Regions from separate parts of the Methylobacterium sp. Leaf85 genome, predicted to be linked through region 2. Evidence: predicted binding sites of a transcription regulator. Region 2 holds the regulator's gene; each other region holds the start of a gene.
The links. Region 2 encodes PhoB, which activates phosphate uptake and scavenging genes when phosphate is short. Its sites were predicted from a motif close to TGTCATNNANCTGTCAT; they were not measured.
Positions count from the first base shown of each region.

Region 1: ppk2 (polyphosphate kinase 2) is a predicted target of PhoB. The motif match lies at 3,939-3,955, and genes of this name have one in related genera.
Region 3: ASF08_RS13230 (UDP-2,3-diacylglucosamine diphosphatase) is a predicted target of PhoB. The motif match lies at 2,169-2,185, and genes of this name have one in related genera.

Region 1 covers NZ_LMME01000002.1:65,387-71,410, forward strand. The annotation lists gene ASF08_RS02855 (hypothetical protein) at 1-166, opposite strand, end outside; gene ASF08_RS02860 (carbohydrate porin) at 385-1,893, opposite strand; gene ASF08_RS02865 (enoyl-CoA hydratase/isomerase family protein) at 2,062-2,859, opposite strand; gene ppk2 (polyphosphate kinase 2) at 2,970-3,896, opposite strand; gene ASF08_RS02875 (hypothetical protein) at 4,228-4,575, shown strand; gene ASF08_RS02880 (CorA family divalent cation transporter) at 4,737-5,765, shown strand; gene ASF08_RS02885 (Orn/Lys/Arg decarboxylase N-terminal domain-containing protein) at 5,828-6,024, shown strand, end outside.
Region 2 covers NZ_LMME01000031.1:122,870-128,893, reverse strand. The annotation lists gene pstC (phosphate ABC transporter permease subunit PstC) at 1-632, shown strand, start outside; gene pstA (phosphate ABC transporter permease PstA) at 652-1,548, shown strand; gene pstB (phosphate ABC transporter ATP-binding protein PstB) at 1,595-2,413, shown strand; gene phoU (phosphate signaling complex protein PhoU) at 2,499-3,224, shown strand; gene phoB (phosphate regulon transcriptional regulator PhoB) at 3,315-4,016, shown strand; gene ASF08_RS16905 (calcium-binding protein) at 4,180-6,024, opposite strand, start outside.
Region 3 covers NZ_LMME01000023.1:213,929-219,952, forward strand. The annotation lists gene ASF08_RS13220 (ribonuclease HII) at 1-114, opposite strand, end outside; gene ASF08_RS13225 (glycosyltransferase family 4 protein) at 228-1,298, opposite strand; gene ASF08_RS13230 (UDP-2,3-diacylglucosamine diphosphatase) at 1,295-2,122, opposite strand; gene ASF08_RS24850 (hypothetical protein) at 2,223-2,495, opposite strand; gene ASF08_RS13235 (aminotransferase class V-fold PLP-dependent enzyme) at 2,756-3,964, shown strand; gene ASF08_RS13240 (D-2-hydroxyacid dehydrogenase) at 4,073-5,011, shown strand; gene ASF08_RS13245 (NADP-dependent methylenetetrahydromethanopterin/methylenetetrahydrofolate dehydrogenase) at 5,242-6,024, shown strand, end outside.

The DNA.
Region 1 (6,024 bases), on a different contig from region 2:
TCAGGGACGGCGTGGTGGTCAGCTCGGAGGCCGGACGCACGGCAGCCGTGACGCGGGCCTGCTCCCGATAGAGCGTGGGGATGACGGTGATGCGCTCGTCGGCGGTCGCGGTACCGACCAGGATGGCGGAGGCGAGAGCGGCGAGGACAAGGCTACGAACGGTCATGACGAGGATCCCTCAGGTGTTCCGGGGCCGATGCCCCGTTGCATGAGAGGGATATATTTTGCGGCGCACCATTCATCAAACAGATGGTATCGATAGCCGATATCGACGACGTCAATGACGATGACGAGCACGCGCTTCGTGAGACGAAGCCGTCATCCCAGCCTCGCCTCGTGCCGAGGCTTCGGACGGCCGGAGCACATCGGCCCTGTCGATGCCTCTCAGTAACGCACCGTCGCCCGCACGCCGAACACGGCGGCGTTCTTAATGCGGGCGCCGTTGGGGTCGCGCGGGTTGGGCACACCGCCGCTGGGACGGAACACGTACTGAACGTCCGGCTGCACGGTCACGCCCGGTCCGAGCACGGCCTGATAGGTCGCCTCGAGGACCGCCTCGCTGCTGCGCCGGGGCATGTTCGTCCCGGCCAGCAGGATCGTGTCGGTGTCCAGACCGCGCGCCGCGTCGGAGATCCGCGCGATGGCGAAGGCGACCCCGATCGTGTCGTCGGAACGTCCCTTGAAGAGGCCCTTATAGGCGATGCCGGCATCGGCGTAGAAATCCACGATGTTGCGGTCGGAGGGCGCCCCGGACACGCGCAGGAACACGCTGGCGCCGTCGTTCGGATCGTCGGGTTCGCGGTAGATGGTCTGGTCGATGATACCGTAGAGGCCGCTGTCGCCCCGGAAGCGTCGGGCGATGCCGGTGGTGGACGGATCGGCCAGCGAGCGCCCGGCCGTGTCGAAGCGCTGGCTGTCGAACCGGCCGAAATGGTGCCACCCCCCCAGCGTCACCGTGCCGGGATCGCCGACATCGCCCTGCGCGATGTTGTAGGCGTAGGCGGCCTCCGCGATGACCAGAGCGGGATCGCCGGTGCGGAAGTTCGTGCCGGTGCGGTTGCGGCGCTGCGGATCGAGATCGCTGGGGTAGGCCCCTGCCGGATCGCCGTCGAAGAGGCCGACCTGAAGGGAAAAGTTCTGGTTGGGCACGTATTTCGCGCGGATCGCCGGCACCGCCAGGGGATAGATCGGCCCGCCGCTCGGCAGCACCTCGGCCATGATGTTGGGCCAGCCGAAGGTGGAGTTGATGAACAACGTGCCGGTCTGGCTCACGGCGAACTCGGTATCGGCCGCGATCTGACCGACCTTGAGGCTGAACTGGCCGTCGAACAGTTTCTGCTCCAACCAGAGCTCGTAGAGCCGGGAGGAGGGCAGCGCCTCGATGGCGCTCACGGTGATGAAATTGTTGACGTAGTAGCGCGACAGGCCGGTGCCGTGGATGAGGTAGAGGTTGGTGTGGAAGGCCGCCCCGTGCCAGCCCGCAAGCTTTTCGAGGTCGGCATCGAACTGGACGTCGAGGCGTCCCTCGACGATGGCACCGCGACGCGCGCCGCCCGTCGCATTGCCGAAGGTCTCGCCGATATAGGTGAGGCTGTATTCCATGCCCTTGGTCTTCAGGAACGAGCGCAGGCCGTAGGGATCGCCATAGGGGCCGAGCTGGTCCTGGATCGAGGTGTTGAGGTTGGCCGAAGGCTTGGCCGAGGTCACCGACTGCGCCACCGATGTCTGCGGATCGCCGCCGGCGCCGCGCGGCGAGCCGATGTCGAGCCCCTCCAGGGCCAGGCGCGCCTGCCGCGCCGCGATCTCGGCGGCGGTCTGGGCGTGGGCGCCCGACGCGGCAAGGCCCGACAACAGGGCTGCGGCGGCCGCGAGAGGAAACGAGCGGAGCATCATCCCTCGGAAAAAAAGCATGTCCCAGGGCGACCGTCCCCGCTCACGCTCTATCACGGCGAGCATGACAGGGCTGCAACCGAGCTGAGGCAGCGGGGCGACCAGCGGCTTTCCCCGTCCGGTGTGTCACGCTGCCCACATCCGCATCGGAACGGCGCTCGAAACAGCGCTTTACCGGCCGGTCCAGTTCGGCGGGCGCTTGGCCAGGAAGGCCTCCATGCCCTCGCGGAAATCGGCGCTGGTGTAGCACATCAGGATGAGGTCATCGCCGGGGCGCTCGCCCTCCGCCTCCGCCTCGGCGTCGAGGCGGCGCAGGCCTTCCTTGGTGGCCCGCAGGGTCAGCGGTGCATGGCCGGCGAGTTGCGCCGCGAGTTCCGTCGCCCTGGCGGCGAGGGCAGCGGCATCCTCCACCACTTCGCCGACGAGGCCGGCCGCGAGCGCCTCCTCCGCGCCAAACAGGCGGGCGGTGAAGATCATGTCCTTCGCCCGCGCGGGACCGATGAGGCCGGACAGGCGCCTCAGGTTCGACATCGACAGGCAATTGCCGAGCGTTCGCGCGATGGGAAAGCCGAACCGGGCGTCACGGGTGGCGATGCGCAGGTCGCAGGAGGCGGCGATGGCGGCCCCGCCGCCGGTACAGGCGCCGGCGACGGCGGCGATGACGGGCACGCGCAGACGCTCGAGCGCGCCCAGGACCCTGTCCATGAAGCGCTCGTAGCCGAGGGCATCCTCGGGACTGGAGAAATCACGGAACTGGGCGATGTCGGTGCCGGCGGCGAAGGCTTTCTCGCCGGCGCCGGTGATGACGAGGACCTTGATCCGCTCGTCCGCCTCGATCCTGTCGCAGAGGTCGATGAGGCCCTGATACATCGCGAAGGTCAGCGCGTTGCGCGCCTGCGGCCGGTTGAGAACGATACGGGCGATGCCCGCCTCATCGGTGTCGAACAGGATCTCGTCGGTGGCGCTCATGCGGGGGGTCCCAAGCCGGACCGGCCGAGGATCGGCCCGTCCGACACGGGTCTTGCCCATCCCGGCCGCTTTGGGCAACCGCGTCCGGCCGGGCGGCGCCCCCGGCAGGGTCAGAACAGGGCCGGGACGAACATCTCCTGCGGCACCGGCTGGCGGGCATAATCCTCGTGGCGCATGCGCTCGGGCAGATGCACCGGCGGGTGCTCCACGTCGCCATAGGGGATTTGCGTGAGGAGATGGCTGATGCAGTTGAGGCGGGCCTTCTTCTTGTCCACGGCCTCGACCACCCACCAGGGCGCCTCGGGAATATGCGTGCGGGCGAGCATCACTTCCTTCGCCTTGGTGTAATCCTCCCAGCGGCGACGGGACTCCACGTCCATCGGCGAGAGCTTCCACTGCTTCAGGGGATCGTGGATGCGCATGTTGAAGCGCAGCTCCTGCTCCTCGTCGGTGATCGAGAACCAGTATTTCAGCACGATGATGCCGGACCGCACCAGCATGCGCTCGAATTCCGGCGCGGACTGGAAGAATTCCTCGTACTGGTCCGGGGTGCAGAAGCCCATCACGCGCTCGACGCCGGCCCGATTGTACCAGGAGCGATCGAACAGCACGATCTCGCCGCCCGCCGGCAGATGCGCCACGTAGCGCTGGAAGTACCATTGCGTACGCTCGCGCTCGTTAGGAGCCGGGAGCGCAGCCACGCGGCAGACGCGGGGATTGAGACGCTGGGTGATGCGCTTGATCGCGCCGCCCTTGCCGGCCGAATCCCGCCCCTCGAAGATCACAACCACGCGTAGTTTCTGGGCCTGCACCCAATCCTGAAGACGAACCAGCTCGTGTTGCAGTCGGAATAGCTCCCGGAAATAGATCTTCCGGTCCATGGTGGGCAGACGAGGCCTGGCATCGATTTCGCTAACGAGTTGCTCGAGGCGCTCGTCTTCGAGCTCCATCTCGAGCTCTTCATCGAAATCGTCCGCCATCTCTCGGCGAATAGCCTCGATATCGAAAGGACGAGTCCCGGCGCGCGTGCCGTCCATGATATTGCCTTCCTGATGAATGGGAATCATCCGAACGCTTGAATCACAGCTGCATGACAGTATGGCGACCCCCGTCGGCAACGGCACCACATTCCTTATTCGATTCGTAGAATTCAGCATCCGACGCCGAAAGCCGGAGAATCGCTGGACTCTCCCTCAGCTTCTGGTACGCGGCGTTTATTGAATCGATACGATTTTTGTAGATACTTGAGCGGTCAGAAAACGAGATAGACCGAATTATAAGGCGCATTCCATTGTCGATACGTAATAAACAACTGATTGCATCTTAGAAAAGTTCTTGAAATAACTCTGTAATAGGAGATAAAATGCAATGGAACGCTTCATCGTCCGTTTCGTCAAGCCCATATGCCTGGCTGTCATCACCTTCTTCTCCGTTTATTTTCTGACCGGAAGTTCCTTCATCGGATTGATCGTGAGCAGCATCCCGTTGTTGCTTGGCTGGCTCGGCATCATGGAAACCTTCGCCTATGGCATGGCCGCGACGGTGTTCATCGTTGCCGTCATCTGGACCGTCGCTCCGGCCGACATGAAGGTTCTCGTCGGACATCAGGCCACCGCCTTCGCTGAGGTGCTTCGCAAGGAAGCGGACAAGGGCCTGAACCGCATGGAAGCCGACGGCAGCGTCAAGGAAGCCGATAAGGGCGTCGTGACCCGCTGAGGATAGCCAATCGTCGTCGCCCCCTCTTGCGGATCGCATGACCCGCAGGCCGAGCATCGATCGGCGGAGGTGCCCCTCCGTCATCACAGTGTCGCCCAGCGTTGCGATCCAGCGCGATAGTGAGCCGGCATTTTGCCGGCCATGATCGCCGCGACCGCACCATGCAGCACCTTCTCATCGAGGAATCCCCCCTCCCGGGGCTGATCTTCGCCCTCACCTTCGACGCGGAGGGACGGGGACGCCAGGTCGGACCGGGGGACGGGATTCCCTCGCTGGACGACCCGGATCACGGCTTCGTCTGGTTCCATGTCGATCTGGTCGATGCGCGGACAGAGGCGCTGATCCTCGAAGGACGCCTCGGCCCGGCCCGGCTCGCCGCCGCGACCTTCGCCCGCGACGAGCATCAGCGCGTCGTCGTGGACGGCCCCCATGCCGGTTTCGTCATCGCCGACCGGGAACGCGCCTTCGACGGCTCGTCGAGCGAGGAGCCGAACGGCCGTCTCCATTGCATCCTCGGCCCGCGCTTCCTCGTCAGCGGCCGCCGCCACGCCACGTCCTGCGCGGTGGCCGCCCGCGACGCGGTCTTGTCCGGCGCCCTCGTCCCCGGCCCGGCCAAGCTGCTGGAGCGCTTCGTCGGCAGCACCGTCGAGGCGCTGATCGCCACGGCCGACCGCCTGTCCTCCTCCCTCGACGCCATCGAGGACGACATGCTCGACGAGTCCAAGGCGGACGACCCGAGGCCCCTGGGACCGATCCGCCGCCAATCCGTGCGCTCCCACCGGCAGCTCGCCGGGCTGCGGGCGGTGTTCCACCGGCTCGAGGACGAAGCCGGCACGGAGGGAGATCAATTGCCCGAAGCGGTGGGCGCCATGGCCGCGCGGGTGGTCCAACGCCTCGATTCCCTCCATCGCGACATGCATGTCCTGTCCGAGCGCAGCCGCCTGCTGCAGGACGAGATCGCCGCCCGCACCACCGCGCTCACCAACCGCCAGCTCTTCACCCTGTCGATCCTCACGGCCCTGTTCCTGCCGCCCACCCTGGTGACGGGCGTGTTCGGCATGAACACCAAGGGCCTGTTCTTTTCGGAATCCGACAATGGGTCGCTGCTCGCGCTGGGAATCGGCGCGCTCGCGGCGCTCGCCGTCTACCTCGTCATCCGCCGGCTCAGTCTCGCCGGCCGGCCCGGTTGATCCGGAACGCGAACGCGCCCACACCCCCCTCGATTCATCCGACCACCGGAGCCTTCCCCCGCATGGACTTCTTTCGCCGCTTCACCGTGCTCATGTGCGCGCCGAACTTCGACCCGGACGATCTCGAGGGCGTGCGCGTCCAGCAGATCATAGGCTCGGTGGAAAAGCTCGGCTTCGAGGTCGTCCGCGCCCGCCGCGTGGAGGACGCGGCCATCGCGGTCCAGACCGATGCCGCCATCGGCTGCATGGTGGTGGATTG
Region 2 (6,024 bases):
CCGGCTGGGCGAGGAAGCCCGTCTCGATGACGATCGAGCTTCTCGCCTCGGTGCCGAGCATCATCTACGGCATGTGGGGCCTGTTCATCTTCGCCCCGCTCTTCGCCCATTACGTGCAGATGCCGGTGTCGAGCCTCGTCGAGGGCCTGCCCATCGTCGGCACGCTGTTCTACGCGCGGGTTCCCTCCGGCGTCGGCATCCTCACGGCGGGCATCATCCTCGCCATCATGATCGTGCCCTTCGTCGCCTCGATCACCCGCGACATGCTCGACCAGATCCCCACCGTGCTGCGCGAGAGCGCCTACGGCATCGGCTGCACCACCTGGGAGGTGGTCCGCCACGTCCTGGTGCCGCAGGCGTCCGTGTCGATCATCGGCGCGGTGATGCTCGGCCTCGGCCGCGCGCTCGGCGAGACCATGGCGGTGACCTTCGTCATCGGCAACGCCAACCGCCTGTCCGGCTCGATCTTCGATCCCGGCTCCACCATCGCCTCGCGCATCGCCAACGAGTTCAACGAGGCCGACGGCCTGCAGCTCAACTCGCTGATGGCGCTGGGCTGCATCCTCTTCGTCATCACCTTCGTCGTCCTGATCGTCGCACGCCTGCTCGTCCGGCGCGTGAAGGTCGCCTGAGCCCTCTGGAGCCCGAACCATGGACGCCGTGAACACCCTCACCACCAACGACGCTCCGCCGCTCAAGGCCAGCCGCGTCCGGTCGAGCCGCCGCGTGGCGGACAAGCTGCTCATCGTCGGAAGCACCGTGGCGACGCTGATCGGCATCGTCGTGCTGGGCTCGATCCTGCTCATGCTCATCGTCGAGGGCGTGAAGGGCTTCTCGCCGCTGCTCTTCAGCGAACCGACGCCCGGCCCCGGATCGGAAGGCGGCGGCATCGCCAACGCCATCCTCGGCAGCGTGGTCCTGACCCTGATCGGCATCGTCATCGCGACGCCGGTGGGTGTCATGGCCGGCACCTATCTCGCCGAGTACGGCCGCCACTCGAAGCTCGCCGACGTGATCCGCTTCCTCAACGACATCCTGCTCTCGGCGCCCTCGATCCTGATCGGCCTGTTCGTCTACACCCTGATGGTGCGGCCGATGGGGACCTATTCGGGTTGGGCCGGCGGCGTGGCGCTGGCCATCATCGCCACCCCGGTGATCGTGCGCACCACCGAGGACATGCTCCGCCTCGTGCCCTCGACGCTCCGCGAGGCCGGCGCGGCTTTGGGCGCACCGCCCTCCGTCGTCATCAAGAGCATCACCTGGCGCGGTGCCAGCGCCGGCATCGTCACCGGCATCATCCTGGCGCTCGCCCGCATCGCCGGCGAGACCGCGCCGCTGCTCTTCACCGCGCTCAACAACAACAGCTGGTTCTCGCCCAACCTCATGGGCGGCATCCCGAACCTTCCGGTGATGATCTACCAGTTCGCCCTCTCGCCCTACTCGAACTGGCAGCAGCTCGCCTGGGCCGGCGCCCTCCTCATCACCGCCACGATCCTCGCCCTCTCGATCGTGGCCCGCTTCGTCATCAAGAGCGAGCGGGCGCGCTGACCCCGCGCCCCCGTCCCATCCCGCCCTCCACAAGGACACGCACCCGATGAACGCCGCTCCCGCGATCACGCAAGCTCAGCTGACCGGCCGCCACAAGGCCGACGAGCAGGCCCCCGTGCGCATCGCCGTGAAGGACCTGAACTTCTATTACGGCTCGTTCCACGGCCTGAAGTCGGTCAACCTCAACTTCCACGACCGCCAGGTCACCGCGCTGATCGGCCCGTCCGGCTGCGGGAAGTCGACCCTCCTGCGCACCTTCAACCGGATCTACAGCCTCTACCCCGAGCAGCGCGCCGAGGGGCAGATCCTCCTCGACGGCCAGAACGTCCTCGACGCCAAGGTCGATCTCAACGAGCTGCGCTCGCGCATCGGCATGGTGTTCCAGAAGCCGACGCCGTTCCCGATGTCGATCTACGACAACGTCGCCTTCGGCCTGCGCCTCTACGAGAAGCTGCCCAAGGCCGATCTCGACGTCCGCGTCGAGGAATCCCTGCGCAAGGCCGCCCTCTGGGACGAAGTGAAGGACAAGCTCAAGCAGTCCGGCATGGGCCTCTCCGGCGGCCAGCAGCAGCGCCTCTGCATCGCCCGCACCGTGGCCCAGCGTCCCGAGGTGATCCTGTTCGACGAGCCGACCTCGGCCCTCGACCCGATCTCCACGGGCCGCATCGAGGAACTGATCGAGCAGCTGCGCTCCGAGTTCACGATCGTCATCGTCACGCACAACATGCAGCAGGCGGCACGCATCTCGCAGTTCACGGCGTTCATGTATCTCGGCGAGCTGGTGGAGTTCGGCCCCACCACGCGGATCTTCATGAACCCCGAGAAGCGCCAGACCCAGGACTACATCACCGGCCGCTTCGGCTGAGCCCGCCGGGGCCGCGTCCGCGGCACCGGACCCGATCCTACGCGATGCAGGCCGCCCGAGGCGGCCTCGGTCGAGGAGTGCGAGCATGCCCAACCACATCGTCAGTTCCTACGATACGGAACTGGAAAACCTGCGCCGCTCGATTTCCGAGATGGGCGGGATCGCCGAGAAGATGATGACCGATTCCGGCAACGCCCTGGTACGCCGGGACGTGCCCCTGGCCCAGGCGGTGATCGGCGCCGACAAGCGCCTCGACGCCCTCCAGCACGAGATCGAGGAACGGGCGATCCTGCTCATCGCCAAGCGTCAGCCCCTCGCCATCGACCTGCGCGAGACGGTCTCGGCCATCCGCGTCTCGAACGATCTGGAGCGCATCGGCGACCTGTCGAAGAACGTCGCCAAGCGCGTGGTGGCCATCGCCGAGCAGATCCAGCCGCAGAAGATCGTCATCGCCGTCCAGCACATGGGCGACCTGGTGCAGGAGCAGCTGAAGGACGTCCTCGACGCCTATGCGAGCCAGGACGTGAAGGCCGCCCTCGACGTCTGGGAGCGTGACGACGCCATCGACGCGCTGTACAACTCGCTCTTCCGCGAATTGCTGACCTACATGATGGAAGACCCGCGCAACATCTCGTTCTGCACGCACCTGCTGTTCTGCGCCAAGAACATCGAGCGGATCGGCGACCACACCACCAACATCGCCGAGACGATCCACTACCTCGTCACCGGCACGAACGAACTGGCCGAACAGGATCGCCCGAAGAACGACGCATCGAACTACGCCACCGTGTCGTTGCCCGCCAGCGCCTGACCGTCCCTCCGATCGGGCCATTCCGGCACGATCGTCGCGCGGCCGTCCCGTGCGTGACGGGACGGCCGCCCTCACCCTGAAAACACCCGCATGAGTACGCGCATCCTGATCGTCGAGGACGAGGAGGCCCTCACCCTTCTCCTCCGCTACAACCTCGAGGCGGAGGGCTTCGTCGTCGACACCGCCGCCCGCGGCGACGAGGCCGATCTGCGCCTTCAGGAGCAGGTTCCCGACCTCGTCCTCCTCGACTGGATGATGCCCGGTCTCTCCGGCATCGAGTTGTGCCGCCGCATCCGCGCCCGGCGCGAGACCGAGCGGCTGCCGGTTATCATGCTGACGGCGCGCGGCGAGGAGGGCGACCGCATCCGCGGCCTCGGCACCGGCGCCGACGATTACATCGTCAAGCCGTTCTCGGTGCCGGAGCTGCTCGCCCGGGTCCGCGCGCTCCTGCGCCGGGCCAAGCCGAGCCACGTGGCGGACCTGCTCATCGCCGGCAATATCGAACTCGACCGCGTCAGCCACCGCATCCGCCGCCAGGGCCGCGAGATCCATCTCGGCCCCACCGAGTTCAAGCTCCTCGAATTCCTGATGCAGAGCCCCGGCCGGGTGTTCTCGCGCGAGCAGCTCCTCGACGGGGTCTGGGGCCACGACGTCTATATCGACGAGCGCACGGTGGACGTGCATGTGGGCCGCCTGCGCAAGGCTATCAACCGCCCGCGCCAGAGCGACCCGATCCGCACCGTGCGCGGCTCCGGCTATTCCTTCGACGAGATGTTCTCGACGGACGAGTGAAACCAGGGCGGTCAGTCCGAGTGACGAAAATCTTACGTTTGGTCCCCGCTCCCGGGGCTGCTTTCGACACTTGGCAGAACCCGGGCAGGGTGGCCGAGGGCTTCGACGGTCGGAATGACCCTGGCCGAATGAGTCTCATTCGGCCAAGGGCGTGTCGGGACGCCTACCCCAGCAGGAAATCGGCGTAAGTCAGCGTCGCCTTATCCCGGTTGTCGATGATGGCGAACTGGACCGCCTTGGCCGTGGTGCCGCTGCCATCGGCATCGTAGGACAGGGCACCGGTGTCGTGATCGTAGAGAATGCGGTCGTTCGCATCGATCTTGGCACCGGTCACACCCAGGTCCTTGAACGCCGCCGCGAGGTCATCGGCCGAGAGCGCCGCGAAGATACTCTTCGAGAGCTGGATCGTGTCGATCCCGGCCGAGAAATCGGTGATGTGGTCGATATTGGTCGCGCCGAGCTTCGTGCTGAACACGAAGGTATCCTCGCCGGCCAAACCCGTCAGCGTATCCGCCCCGAGGCCACCGTCGAGATGGTTGGCGCCGGCATTGCCCTTGAGATCATTGACGAGCGTGTTGCCGGTCGCGTTGAGGTTGCCGGTGCCGTTCAGCGTCAGGTTCTCCACGTGGGAACCCCCTAGCGAGAAGGACACCGACGCCTTGACGAGGTCGATGCCGGTGCCGTCGCTCCCCTCCACGGCTTTGTCGCGAATGTTGTCGACGATGTAGGTGTCGGAGCCGGCACCGCCGATCATCGTGTCCGCGCCCGTCTTACCGTCGAGGACGTTGACGCCGCCATTGCCCCTGAGGACGTTATCGAGCGAGTTGCCGGTGGCGCTGAGATTCCCGGTGCCGGTGAGCGTCAGGTGTTCCACGTGGGAACCCCCGAGCGAGAAGGACACGGATGCCTTGACGAGGTCGGTGCCGGCGTCGCTCAGTTCCACGACTTTGTCGCCGATATTGTCGACGATGTAGGTGTCCGATCCCGCGCCGCCGGCCATGGTGTCGGCCCCGGCCTTGCCGTCGAGGAGGTTGGCGGCGGCATTGCCGGTGAGAGTGTTGGCGAGAGCGTTGCCGGTGCCGTTGAGTGCAGCCGTGCCGACTAGCGTGAGGGTCTCGACGTTGGCCGCCAAGGTCAAGCTGATGGACGAGCGGACGGCGTCGATGCCGCGATCGGCCGCCTCGACGACAACGTCGCCGGCATTGTCGACGACATAGGTATCATTCCCCGCATACCCGGTCATCGTGTCGGCGCCGCCCTTGCCATCGAGGAGGTTGGCGCCGTTGTTGCCGACAAGCGCCTGAGCGAACTCGTTTCCGGTGAGGTTCATCGCGCCCGTGCCCGTCGCTTTCGCCGTGGCCAGGGTCTCGATCGCCTGTCCGGCAGCGAGGACGTAGCTGACGCTCGTCTTGACGGTGTCCTGCCCGGCATCCTTCGCTTCGAAGACGCGATCGCCGGATTGATCGACGACGTAGGTGTCGTTGCCGGCCTCGCCGTACATCCGGTCCGCACCGAGATGACCGTCGATGTCGTCGTTGCCGGCTCCGCCGTGGATCGTGTTGCTCAGGACGTTGCCCGTGAGACGGTCGTTGAACCTGCTGCCTTCGAGGTTCTCGATGCTCAGGAGGCGATCCTTTTCCGCCCGGATCGTCGTTATGACGGGAGGGGGGGTGACGATGCCTCCGGGGCCCTCGCCGGGGTAAGGGTCCGGTTGGAACACGGTCACCTTTTCGGGGACGATCTCCTGCCAGCCCTGCAAATCGAGGGAGACGGTCACGCCAACGGTCGCCGACTTGTAGCTCGCCGTGTCGCTGCCGGCGCCGCCATCGAGACGGTCGTTGCCCGCACCACCGTCGAGCACATCGTTGCCGGTGCCGCCGAGCATGATGTCGTCGCCACCCTTGCCGTAGAGGGTATCGTGGCCGTCACCATTGGCGCCGAAGACCGTATAATCGATGTTGCCACCGCCGCCCTTGAGCGTGTCGTTGCCATCACCTCCGATGAGCGT
Region 3 (6,024 bases), on a different contig from region 2:
GAACCAGACCGCCGCCACGACCACGGGGCCGCACAGCGCACCGCGCCCGACCTCGTCGCAGCCGATGAGAGCGGGGAGGGTGCTGGCGACGGGGTCGGCGAACGGTCTGGTCATCGGCCCGATGGATTACACTTCGGCCAAAGACGGGTCACCTTGCTTGGCGCCAGAAATGTGTGGGCGTGTGCCCCCAAGCGAAGAGGCCGGAAGGTCATCCCCACCGTCCCACGCTACACTGCCGGTGCCGTCCTGAACGCCCGGCGCTTCGGCGTGGGAAGGCCGGTGCCGTGAGCCAGCGAAATGTTGGTGAAGAACTGGCGCGCGCTCTCGCCCCAAGTGTAGCGCAGGGCCTCTGAGCGGCAGCGCTCGCGGGGGATCGACAGGGCGGCGAGCGCCGCCTCGCGCAGGTCGGGTCCGAGGATTCCGGCACCGGTTCCGCCGATGACGTCGAGGGGGCCTGTGACCGGATAGGCGGCCACGGGAACGCCGCAGGCGAGGGCTTCGAGCAGGACGATGCCGAACGTGTCGGTGAGGCTCGGGAACACGAAGACGTCCGCTGCCGCGTAGATGCGGGCGAGCGCCGCGCCGGTCAGGGTGCCGAGGAAGCGGGCCTTTGGATACAGGCCGGCGAGGCGTGCCCGGTCAGGGCCGTCTCCGACCACGATTTTGGTGCCCGGCAAGTCCAGATCGAGGAAGGCCGAGACGTTCTTCTCCACCGCCAGCCGGCCGACGAAGAGAAAGAACGGTCCGGACAATCCGACCAGGGCATCGGGCGGGACGTCATCCGGCCCGGCGGGGCGAAAGAGGTCCGTATCGACCCCCCGCGTCCAGCGCATCAGGTTGCCGAAGCCGCGAGAGGCGAGGTCACGCTCCAGGGAAGGGGTCGAGACCATCGTCCCGCTCGCGGCGCCATGGAAGCGCCGCAGCCAGGCGTAGCTCCAGCTTTCGGGGACGGGGGCGCGGGCGGCGAGGTACTCGGGAAAGCGCGTGTGATAGCTCGTGGTGAAAGGGCGGCCATGGGCGAGACAATAGCGCCGGGTCGCGTAGCCGACGGTCCCCTCGGTGGCCACATGGACATGGGTCGGGGCGAGATCCGACCATAGGCGCGCGACCTTGCCCTTGGTGGCATAGGACAGCCGAATCTCCGGGTATCCCGGAAGCGGCACCGAGGCGAAGTCCTGATGGGTCAGGAACACGGTCTCGAAGCCGAGCTCCTGGCCCGCCGCCGCCATGTTCTCGAGAGAGCGGACGACCCCGTTGACCTGCGGGTGCCACGCATCCGTGGCGATCAGCAGCCTCACGCGACCGCCCGCGCAGGACCGACGGCGACCGCGCTGCGCTCCGCTTCTTCCGCGGCGGCCCGCGCCCGCAACACGCTCGGGTAATGCAGCACCTCCATGGTGCCGTCGTAATGCTCGACGATGGCGGTGCAGGATTCCACCCAATCCCCGGTGTTCAGATAGGTCAGCCCGGCGATCTGCCGGTGCGCGGCATGGTGGATGTGTCCGCAGATGACGCCGTCTGCGCCCACGCGCTTGGCCTCCGCGCTGAGCAGCTCCTCGAACTTTCCGATGAAGTTGACGGCGTTCTTCACCTTCAGCTTCGCCCAGGCCGAGAGCGACCAATAGGCGAGGCCGAGGCGACGCCGGATCGTGTTCAGATGCGTGTTGATGAAGAGCGCGAACGTGTAGGCCCCGTCGCCCAGGAAGGCGATCCATTTGGCATGCCGCACGACCATGTCGAACTGGTCGCCATGGATGACGAGGTAGCGCTTGCCGTCCGCGGCGACGTGGATCCGGTCGTCCACCACCTCGATCCCGCCGAAGGTCATGCCGAGATAATCGCGCAGGAACTCGTCGTGGTTGCCGGGGATGTAGATCAGCGTCGAGCCCTTGCGCACTTTGCGCAGCAGTTTCTGCACCACGTCGTTGTGGCTCTGCGGCCAGAACCAGCCCGATTTGAGCTGCCAGCCGTCCACGATGTCGCCGACGAGGTAGATCTCGTCGGCGTCGTAATCCCGCAGGAATTCCAGCAGCAATCCTGCCTGACAGCCCTTCGTGCCCAGATGCATATCGGACAGGAAGAGCGTCCTCACGCGGATCGTCTTCTCTGTATCTTCGCCCACGACCCACTCCGAACGGCTTCGGTGCATTGAGCCAAACCGGATTCCCGTATCAGTTTGATGACGCGCGCCGTCTCGCCCCGTGGCTCGCCTCCCAACGCGACTACTTCAACCGCATCGCGCGGATGTTGCGCTGCGCGACAAATTTTTTGAGTGGCCGGGAAGTTTTTTGCGTTTTCCTTCGGGGGCGAACCCCGGCATAGTCCCGATCAAGGTGACCCACCGGATCGCGCTGGAAAGCGCGTGTCCGGAGCCCATGCGAGGCGAAATCAAGGTTGCCGACGAGGTGAGAAACGACGTCCAAGGCCTTGGGAGTGTGCGGTATTCGCGCGCCCCGGCCAACGGAGAGAGGCTTGATCCAGTCGAAGGCAGTCACGTCGAGCGCTCCGGAACTCGCAGTCATCGGTGATGGCACGAGGCGGGCCTCGCGCCTTCCGTCGGCGATCGTGGACCCTGCCTACTCCTCCAGACGGACGCGCGGCAGCCGGGCCTCCTGGCAGCGCCGCCGTTTCTTTCCCAAAGCTTAGGAACCGTCCCGGCTGCCCATCAGGCCGGATCGCGACCTCGGACCACCGTATTCGATCCCAGCGTCGCACGATGCGTGCGCGCGAACCGAAGAAGAACCGGAGACACAACATGGCGGCAACGAGACGGCCGGGTCGGAACCATCTGTTCGTTCCGGGCCCGACGAACATCCCCGACCGCGTCCAGCGGGCGATGATCGTTCCCTCCGAGGATCACCGTTCGGTGGATTTCCCGACGCTGACCAAGCCCCTGTTCGAAGAGACCAAGGCCGTGTTCGGCTCGACCGAGGGCACGATCTTCCTGTTCCCGGCCTCGGGTACCGGCATCTGGGAATCGGCGCTGACCAACACGTTGCATCGCGGCGACACGGTGCTGACCTCGCGCTTCGGCCAGTTCAGCCACCTGTGGATCGACATGGCCCAGCGCCTCGGCCTGAACGTGATCGTTCAGGAAGAAGAGTGGGGCACGGGTGCGAACCCGCAGCGGATCGAGGAGGCGCTGCGCGCCGACACGAACCACGAAATCAAGGCCGTCATGACGGTCCATAACGAGACCGCCACCGGCGTCACGAGCGACATCGGTGCCGTGCGCAAGGCGATCGACGCGGCCAGCCACCCGGCGCTTCTCTTCGTCGATGGCGTGTCCTCGATCGGCTCGCTGCCGTTCTACGCCGACGAGTGGAAGGTCGATTGCGCCATCGCCGGCTCGCAGAAGGGCCTGATGCTCCCCGCCGGCCTCGGCGTGATCTGCGTCAGCCAGAAGGCGCTCAAGGCCGCCGAGTCCTCGTCGGGCCCGAACGACCGTCTCGCGCATGTCTACTTCGACTGGGCCGACCATCAGAAGCAGAACGGCGCCGGCTACTTCCCCTACACCCCCGCCCTGCCGCTTCTCTACGGCCTGCGCGAGGCACTCGCCTGCCTGCGGGAAGAGGGTCTCGAGAACGTCTACCACCGCCATGCCGTACTCGCTGAGGCGACCCGCCAGGCCGTGGCGGCCTGGGGTCTCAAGACCTGCGCCAAGGAAGCCAAGTGGAACTCGGACACGGTGACCGCCATCCTCGTCCCCGAGGGTGTCGACGCCGCCGCGATCATCAAGCACGCCTTCGTGCGCTACAACCTCGCCCTCGGCGCGGGTCTGAGCCAGGTGGCCGGCAAGGTGTTCCGCATCGGCCACGTGGGTGACTTGAACGAGCTCTCGCTCCTCGGCGCCATCGCCGGCGCGGAAATGGCCATGCTCGACAACGGCGTGAAGGTGCAGCCGGGCTCCGGCGTCGCCGCCGCCTCCAGCTACCTGCGTGAGAACCCCCTCGCCAAGTCCTGATCGAAGCTGTTTCCCGGGGCCGGCATCTCGCCGGCCCCGGGGCATCGTCTATAGAAGCGTGTATCGCGTAACGTCGCGCTCGGCGCGGAACGTCGCTTGAGGGTTCCAATGGCGCACAAAATCGTCTTCCTCGATCGTGAATCCCTCGACGCCAAGGTGCGTGAGTTCAATTTCCCGCACGAATATACCGAGTACGACTCCACTTGGACGCCGGAGGAGATCGTCGAGCGCCTGAAGGGGGCCGAGATCGCGCTGATCAACAAGGTGCCCATGCGCGCCGAGACGTTGAAGCAGCTCCCCGACCTCAAGCTCATCGCCGTCGCCGCCACCGGCACCGATGTCGTCGACAAGGCCGTCGCTAAAGAACTCGGCATCACGGTCGTCAATATCCGCAACTACGCCTTCAACACCGTGCCCGAGCACGTGATCGGCCTGATGTTCGCCCTGCGGCGCGCCATCGTGCCCTACGCGAACTCCGTGCGCCGGGGCGATTGGGCGAAGTCCACCCAGTTCTGCTATTTCGATTATCCGATCCACGACATCGCCGGCTCGACGCTTGGCATTGTCGGCTATGGCGCGCTCGGCAAGTCCATCGCCAAGCGGGCGGAAGCGCTCGGCATGAAGGTCATCGCCTACGACGTGTTCCCGCAGGAAGGCCTCGTGGATTTCGAGACGATCCTGACCGAATCCGACGTCATCACCCTGCATGCGCCGCTGACGCCGGAGACCCGGAACATGATCGGCGCCGAGCAGCTGGCCAAGATGAAGAAGCACGCCATCCTGATCAACACGGCGCGTGGCGGCCTCGTCGACGAGGAGGCTCTCGCCGAGGCCCTGAAGGCCGGCACGATCGGCGGCGCCGGATTCGACGTTGTGATGACCGAGCCGCCCAAGAACGGCAACATCCTGTGCGAGCTCGACCTGCCCAACCTCATCGTCACGCCGCACGTGGCCTGGGCGAGCAAGGAGGCCATGCAGATCCTGGCCGACCAGCTCGTGGACAACGTCGAGGCCTATGTTGCGGGCAAGCCGCAGAACGTGGTGTGAGGATCGGGCTCCATACGTGGAGACCCGGCTCGGAGACGCAGACGTCCCTCGGGGGCCGTGGAGCGGAGCCCGAAATCCAAATCGCCGGGCGCTGATCGAGGCTGTGCCGACGGGGTGTTCGGATGACGGGCCGCCGACACTGCGGAATGTTGGAGCACACCATCGCGCGGCTCATCGCAGTCTCGCCAATCACACGATAACCGCGCAGCGACGCGGGCAGAGGAAACGACATGACGAAGAAGCTGCTGTTCCAATTCGATACCGATACCGTTCCGAGCGTGTTCGATGTGGTCGTCGGATATGACGGCGGGGCCGATCGCATCACCGGCTACGGCAACGTGACGCCCGACAATGTCGGCGCGCTGGTGGACGGCACGATTTACACCCGCGGCGGTTCCGAGAAGAAGTCCACGGCGATCTTCGTCGGCGGCGGCAGCATGGCGGCCGGCGAAGCGGTGTTCGAGGCCGTGAAGAAGCGTTTCTTCGGCCCCTTCCGCGTGTCGATCATGCTCGATTCGAACGGCTCGAACACCACCGCAGCCGCCGGCGTCGCGCTGGTTCAGAAGGCCGCCGGATCGCTCCAGGGCAAGAAGGCCGTCGTGCTCGCCGGCACCGGTCCGGTGGGCATGCGCTCGGCAGCGCTCCTTGCGCAGGAAGGCGCCACCGTCGTCCTCTGCGGTCGTTCGCTGGACAAGGCCCAGGCCGCCGCCGATTCCATCAACAAGCGCTTCAACGTTCAGATCAGCGCCGCCGCGACGCCGGACGCCGCCTCGCGCGCCGCCATCGTCAAGGGCCAGAACCTTGTTTTCTCGGCCGGCGCCATCGGCCTCGAGCTTCTTGCCGAAGCCGACTGGAAAGACGAGGCCAGCATCGAGTTCATCGCCGACTACAACGCCCAGCCGCCCCTCGGCTTCGGCGGCATCGACGCCATGGACAAGGGTAAGGAGCGCCACGGCAAGAAGGTGTTCGGCGCCCTCGGCATCGGCGGCCTGAAGCTGAAGCTGCACCGCGCC